Regions from separate parts of the Paenibacillus sp. FSL R5-0928 genome, predicted to be linked through region 1. Evidence: predicted binding sites of a transcription regulator. Region 1 holds the regulator's gene; the other holds the start of a gene.
The links. Region 1 encodes Rex, which represses fermentation and respiration genes when NADH is low (regulators of the CRP and FNR family bind a similar motif). Its sites were predicted from a motif close to TTGTGAAATATTTCACAA; they were not measured.
Positions count from the first base shown of each region.

Region 2: nirB (nitrite reductase large subunit NirB) is a predicted target of Rex. The motif match lies at 2,016-2,033, and genes of this name have one in related genera.

Region 1 covers NZ_CP150225.1:4,815,804-4,819,702, reverse strand. The annotation lists gene dinG (ATP-dependent DNA helicase DinG) at 1-1,802, shown strand, start outside; gene MKZ16_RS21750 (redox-sensing transcriptional repressor Rex) at 1,933-2,586, shown strand; gene MKZ16_RS21745 (amidohydrolase) at 2,573-3,874, shown strand.
Region 2 covers NZ_CP150225.1:5,114,960-5,118,858, forward strand. The annotation lists gene nirB (nitrite reductase large subunit NirB) at 1-1,898, opposite strand, end outside; gene MKZ16_RS23165 (hypothetical protein) at 2,130-2,840, opposite strand; gene ric (iron-sulfur cluster repair di-iron protein) at 2,991-3,686, opposite strand.

The sequences.
Region 1 (3,899 bases):
TGTGTCTGCGTAAGTTTGAGCATAAAATTAATAAAAAGGACTTTATAAGCCCAAGGGAAGATGCGCTTACTGCAGCTCAGATGATCGTATGGCTCACTCAAAGTGAATCAGGGGATGATGAAGAGCTGAATTTAAGCGGCCGGGGCGGTGATTTCTGGGAGACGGTGGCAAGCGATACCGATTCCTGTCTGGGACGTTCCTGTCCTTGGTTCCGCAAATGCTATTATCATAGGGCCAAGCATGAAGCTGGGATTGCTGACGTGGTCATTACGAACCACTCCAAGCTATTCGCAGATGTTAAAGCTGGGCACCAGCTGCTTCCAGCTTACGAGCATCTTGTAATTGATGAAGCACATCATTTAGAAGATGTGGCTGGTAAACATCTTGGCATGCATATGAAGCATTTCACTGTGGCACACACGTTATCGCGACTGTATAAAGATAGCCGAAACGGACAGCTTCCTGCTCTGCGCCAGATCTTACAGTCGTCAGGCAGTGAAGAGGCTTCAGAATGGAGCGGAGTCATCGATCGGATCTACCCGGATCTGCTTACTGTCAAAGAAACCTGGGATGCACTCAGCGACAAGCTGTTCAGCCTTTTGCCGGAACGCAGTGATGCAGCAGCAGGGGAAGCGGGACAACTGGTTATGCGTTTGCTTCCCGCCCGTAAGCCGAAGGATTGGGATGAATTAGTTGCGCTTGAGAACACTATGAATCTGACGTTAAGCGACATCATCCGTAAGGGTGATAAAATGCTTAATGAGATGCGTGACCAGGAAAGCCAATCCTCAGCAGACAGTCTTGTTACTGATATTAGCGGTTTATTTAAGGATTTGGCTTCCATACGTGAGCAAGTAAGATTCTTTATGGGGCTGAATGACGATAATGTAGTATATTGGCTGGAGGCAAATGGAAATTACCGCAGCAAATCACTGCAGATGTATGCCGTCCCTGTGGATGTTAGCAGCCAGCTTAAAGAGTTGTTCTTCGATAAGAAAAAAAGCATCGTGCTTACCTCGGCGACGCTGTCTGTAGATAAATCTTTTCAGTTTATGATTGATAATCTCGGACTTAACGAAGCTGCGGAAGAGGGACGTCTAATGACTTCACTCCTTCCTTCTCCCTTTAAGTATCGCGAGCAGGCGCTGCTAGTTATACCGCGTGATTTTCCTAGTGTGAAGGGCAGTGTGGGCGATGCTCGATTTGTCGATACACTCGTACAGTCGTTAGCAGAAGCTGCCAAAACAACACGTGGGCGGATGCTGGTTCTGTTTACTTCTTATAAAATGCTGCGTCAGGTATATGATCCGCTTAAAGAGGCTTTGGCCTCACAAGAGATTACGGTGCTTGGTCAAGGCGTGGAAGGTGGCAGCCGGAGCAAGCTGATCCGCCGCTTTCAGGACAGTGCAGCATCCGTTCTGCTGGGGACGAGCAGCTTCTGGGAAGGTGTAGATATTCCAGGTGAAGCACTGACTTGCCTGGCCATCGTGAGACTTCCGTTTCAACCGCCGAATCACCCGTTGGCGGAAGCGAAGTCGGAGTTATTGCAGGCTCAGAAGAAGAATCCGTTCATGAAATTGTCTGTTCCTCAAGCGGTTATTCGTTTTAAGCAGGGATTCGGAAGACTGGTTCGCACGGCGCAGGATCGCGGAATAGTTATTGTTTATGATACAAGGGTTATTGAATCTCATTACGGGAAGTATTTCCTTTATTCATTGCCTGGTCCCAAAATGGAGCATATGCTGACTGATCAAATGGTCCCCCGCATAGCGGAATGGCTAGAGGATGGCGGCGCTTCTTAAAATGCTCGTCTTCAGTTTAGCTCCTCCTTATCCTTAAGGGCGGTAAGTTACAGTACCGCCCTTAATAAGGAGAGGTATACGTTTGAATATGGATTTTCACAAGAACATTACTATTTTTAGGAGGAAAAATATGAAATCGGATAAAATATCAGAAGCCGTTGTTCGCAGACTACCTGTGTATTTGCGTTTTTTGAATGATCTCCAGAATCGCGAAATATTAACAGTTTCCTCTCAGGAACTTGGACAAAAGCTGGATCTTAATCCCGCACAGATTCGTAAGGATTTAGCGTATTTTGGTGACTTCGGCAGAAAAGGTATCGGCTATGATGTAACGTATCTTATTGAGAAAATCCGTCATATTCTGAAGCTGGATCAACAGCTTAATGTAGCTTTAGTAGGGGCAGGTAATCTCGGACATGCCTTGTCTAATTACAATGCATATCTTAAAGATACAATGAAAATCACCGCTATATTTGATTCGTACGCTCCTAAGGTTGGACGTAAGATCAACTCCCTTACTGTGCAACCAATGGATGAACTAGGCAGCACGATTCGTGAGCAAGGTATTCGCATTGCCATTATTACCGTACCTGATTCAGAAGCTCAAAATGTAGCAGATATTCTCATTTCTTCTGGGATTGAAGCGATTTTGAACTTTGCCCCTGTGATTCTGAAGACACCACCGAATATCCGGGTGCATGCAGCTGATTTTACAACTGATCTGCAAAGTCTTGCTTATTACTTGCGGGATGGAAAGGAAGAAAGCGAACATGAACAGCAATAAAACGATAATTAAGGGCGGGTATTTTCTGACTCCGGGAACGGATGAGCCGGTTCTGAGTGGATATATGACTATTGAAGATGATTTAATCACTTACATAGGAAAAGAAGAGCCTCAGATGGAAGCTGGAGTGCAAGTGGTTGATGGCAGTCGTCTGCTGTTCATGCCTGGACTTGTAAACACACATGGTCATGCGGCGATGTCTTTGCTGCGTGGATATGGAGATGATTTAGCGCTACAAGTGTGGCTTCAGGAGAAAATGTGGCCGATGGAGGAAAAGTTCACCGGTGATGATGTATACTGGGGAACCTCCTTATCTGTATTGGAAATGCTGAAGGGTGGAACTACGACCTTCCTCGATATGTATGATCATATGGACCGAGTAGCTGAGGTAGCTGAGTTATCAGGTATCCGTTCCGTATTGATGCGTGGTGTGATCGGGTTATGTCCAGAGGATGTACAGAATCACAAGCTTGCGGAAGCGATTTCTTTTGCCCGTAACTGGCATGGAAAGGCGGACGGTAGAATTACTACTATGATCTCGCCGCACGCCCCTTATACTTGCCCTCCGGACTTCCTGGTTAAGTTCGTGCAGGCAGCGCATGATCTGGATTTACCGATGCATACGCATATGTCCGAAACGAAACGTGAAGTGGAACAAAATGTGGCGGATTACGGGTTGCGTCCTGTAGCTCACTTAGAGAAGCTTGGAATGTTCACACGTCCCTCGATAGTTGCACATGGTGTTCATTTAAATGATGAAGAGATTGAGATCTTGGCTCGCCATAATGTGGGTGTCTCTCATAATCCGGGCAGTAATTTGAAGCTGGCTAGCGGAGTGGCTCGGGTTACTGATCTTCTAAAAGCTGGTGTGAAGGTGTCTCTTGGCACGGATGGCGCGGCAAGCAACAATAACTTGGATATGTTTGAAGAGATGCGGCTTGCAGCTCTCATTCATAAGGGTGTCAGCGGTGATCCAACGGCTGTTCCAGCTCCAGAAGCTCTACGTATGGCTACAGAATATGGCGCCCAGTCCATCTTTTTAAATAATGTAGGTAGACTTGCTGTTGGGATGAAAGCTGATTTCATTGCAATTGATATAGATCAGCCGCATTTGCTGCCACACACAGATCTGTTGTCTCATGCAGTTTACTCTGCTAGCGCTAAGGATGTTGAGCATGTGTGGGTGAATGGTAAACAGGTCATCAAGCATGGACAATGCTTAACCCTGGATGAGGAAGCTATCCGGCGTAAAGCGCAAGAAGCCTTCGAAGGTTTATTGAAGCGTTAAGTCTGGATAATAACGAATAAATAAT
Region 2 (3,899 bases), 300 kb from region 1:
CGTAGCGATTTGGCATAACCATAACCTGATGGCATATCGAGCTCTTCCCATACCTTCGGCAGATCCTCTTTTTTCACCCCGATTAGATCCAGGCGTTGCCCACCAGTCACCTTCACAACTTTTACATCATATTTAAGGGAGACATCAGCGATTTTCTTCAAATCCTCTGGTGTCGTTACCCCGCCGTACATGCGTGGAATAACGGTATAGGTTCCGTCTTTCTGAATATTGGCTCCCATACGTTCATTAACAAAACGTGATTCCTTCTCATCTTGATGTGTATCCGGATTTAGCATCCCCAGATAATAGTTAATCGCCGGACGGCATTTAGAGCAGCCTTCTTCTTGTTTCCAACCCAGTACATGCATAACCTCTTTAGTAGTACTAAGACCTTTAGCTGTAATCTCAGCAACAATCTCATCCCGGCTAAGCGTTGTACAGCTACAGATACCTTGCTTGGCAGACTGCTCAAAACTATCACCCAGGACAAATTGTAAAATTTGTTCTACAACCGGTTTACAACCTCCGCAAGAACGCGTCGCTCCTGTACATGCTTTGATCTCGTCCACAGTAGTAAAACCATTTTCTATGACCGCATCCACAATCGCTTTTTTCGTAACCCCATTACAGCCACAAACGATTTCTTCGTCCGCCATAGCTTCTACAGATGTGCTCTTTTTGGCTCCGCTTCCGCAGCAGCCCGTACCCATGACCTCTGTATAAATCTCATCAGTCATTACAGCACCTTGTTTTACTAACTTTTGCAGGTTAGCCGATTCCGTCACATCCCCGAACAGGACTGCACCAACAATGACATTGTCTTTGAGCAGAATTTTCTTATAGGTTCGCTTCCATTCATCTTTGCTTGAGATTACAATGTGATAAGGGGAATCCATAAACTCACCTGCAGAAAATACATCCACACCGGAAATTTTTAATTTGGTGGAGACAACAGAACCTTCATATGGATTTGTATCGCTTCCGCAGAGATGTTTAGCTAGAACCATACCCTGCTCGAAGAGCGGCGCTACTAATCCGTAACAAACTCCGCGATGTTCGGCACATTCGCCAATGGAATATACATTCTGCATAGAGGTCTGCAAATAATCGTCCACTACAATCCCACGATTAACAGCAATTCCGCTTTCTTTTGCCACAGTTATATTCGGTTTGATGCCTACAGCCATAACTACAAAATCAGCTGCAAGTGTAGTGCCATCACTAAATTGTAAACCACTTACTCTCTGTTCCCCTGTCAATTCTACTGTTTGTTTGCCCATAGCAAATTTCACGCCTTGACGCTCTAGCTCAGCTTGCAACATAGAGGAGGCATTACGATCAAGCTGGCGCTCCATTAGATCTTCCATCAGATGCACTACAGTAACGTCCATGCCAAGGTTCACAAGACCCTTTGCCGCTTCCAATCCAAGTAAGCCCCCGCCGATTACCGCCGCTTTGTTGTATTGTTTAGCCGCAGCTAGCATCGCATCACAATCTGCAATATCCCGGAAACCCACCACGCCTTCCTTATCACAACCAGGTACAGGTAAAATAAATGAATTCGAACCCGTTGCAATAATCACTTTATCGTAAGAAACAGCCATACCGTTATCCGCAATTACTTGCTTGGAATGCTCGTCAATTCGCGTAACTGTTGTTCCTGTATGCAAGGTAATGTTGTTATCTTCATACCAGTTCCAGTCGTTTAGGATGATATCATTGATGGTTTTGCTGCCTTCGAGAACATAGGACAACATGATCCGATTATAATTGGGGTGAGGTTCGCTTCCAAAGACCGTAATGTCATAAGCTCCACCTAGCTTCAATATTTGCTCTAGCGTACCTATGCCTGCCATACCGTTGCCGACTAATACTAATTTTTCTCTCTTCGCTGCCATAGTTAGGTGCCTCCTCAGTCTTATCCGTTCTTGTTGAACTTTGCTTCAACTTATCTTCTACATAATGAAATTATACATTTCAAAATTTAAGAGAGATTGTGATTACAGTCACATTAAATGTGAATGTTTTCACATAAAAAATAAGACAACTTTGTTAGGTTCTAAATTCTAATAAAAAAAGCCAGATCACAGGTTCTGAATAACCGTAGATCTGGCATTTATGTACTTTTTTTAACGTATAGCCAATAAAATCTCCAATTCATCCTGCACTCTAAGCTTCATGTCCATTCCATTCTCAAGCAGCTGCTTCCCATTCACCTTCATCTTCCAAACTTCATTGCTAAGAGGAGTATAATCACCAATGGATAACACCTTTTTGTTGTCTTCGGTCAACTGCACCACACTGCTGTTCTTCAACAAACCTCTCACTGTTAAATCTTCAGTAAATCCCATAACATATGAATGATTCAAATTCACTTGCTCACTTCCGCCATTCACGGTCAACAACACAATTTGAAGGGGTTCCTCTTGTTCCTTAGACATCGCCGTAATTACTAATTTTGATTCATGCCCGACGGTTCGACCCCAATCCTCAGATCCAATGGTCTCCCCATCCATTTGCAGCTCCCAATTCATTCCTGGACTGAGTGAAATATTATTTACCGTTAGAATGCTTGTGTTATCCTCAGAAAAGGTGGCCTTCCCACTACCTTTCAGTAGGTCAAAGATCGTTATCCCTTTTCTGTAGCTCTCGCTAAGCTGCTTGTCCAAAGGGTTGGTCAGCAAGTCATTTCCCGCAACGATAAGCGAAAGCGTAGGCCCGTCTGATCCTGCTAAGCCATTATTCCCTTCATTATTAACGTCAGCAAGAGTCGAACATCCACCTATTATGAATACGATGACTAATCCTAGTAACAACCTCCACATATATTTCGTGGGCATAGTGACACCGCCTTGTCCCGCCTAATGACCACACAGCGTCTCAGGCTTGTAGTAAGTTATGCATACTGTCTATTTAAGAATAACGTAAATAAGCTTTGTTCTCAAATATAAAAAAAGTCCCCTAAGGGACTCTTTGAAAACTCATTTTTTCTACTGGAATCTAGGGAACAATATATTATTCTCCAGATGAACATGTTCAAAAGTCATGCTCTCCAGCTCCTCTAGCCGGGCATAAGTCAAACGATAGGTTGTACAAGCATGAGCCGGTGGGGTGAAATCATCTGTTATTTTGCGTATTTGTCTCAATATATCGCCTGCTGTGTCATGTTCACTCTCAAGTTCAAATAATGCCTCGCGAAGTGTGGTCAGCCCTTCTTCACTTGGATTGGCATCATACGCTAATAATTTCGGAAACTCATCTTCCTCTTCTTTAGCTGTATGCTGTAGCAGATCTTCCTTGAGTGCATTAAACAAACTATATAACTCTTCTAAATGAGGTGAATCTCCGCCATGAACCCGGTATACCTTAGTTACATTTTGGCTAATCAGGGGCAGTTCTTCCCGCAGGTAATGGTGATGTTTACTCACAATATGGTCGATTAACTCTGCAGAAGGTGCTGTGTTCCATGCGAGTTCTTCTTGTGGTACCGGATATTCCTCGAACAGCTTGTTGAGATCACTAATGATCATCTCTTGATCTAGTCCACGCTCTACAGCTGCTTCAGCAAGAGGTTTGGCGCCTCCACAGCAGAAATCAATCCGTTTAGACTTGAAATAATCCGCAGCTTTTGGGAATTGCAGCACAATATCTTTTACAAGGGCATCTGGAGTAAATCCAGGTTGCACCGATTGCTTATGCTGTAAATCTGAAATTCTATCATTAGGTTGTTTAGTTTCCATAATAGTTCCTCCTCGGGATATGTGATCAGGTTCTGAAAAAATCTTTTCTACCTGTTCACCTTAACCCTGAAAGGAGTTTTGACTTGTGATTGTACTCACGAAAATTGTATCTCTTTGTTGAACGAAAAAGGTCAATCATGGAGATAAATCCCCACAATC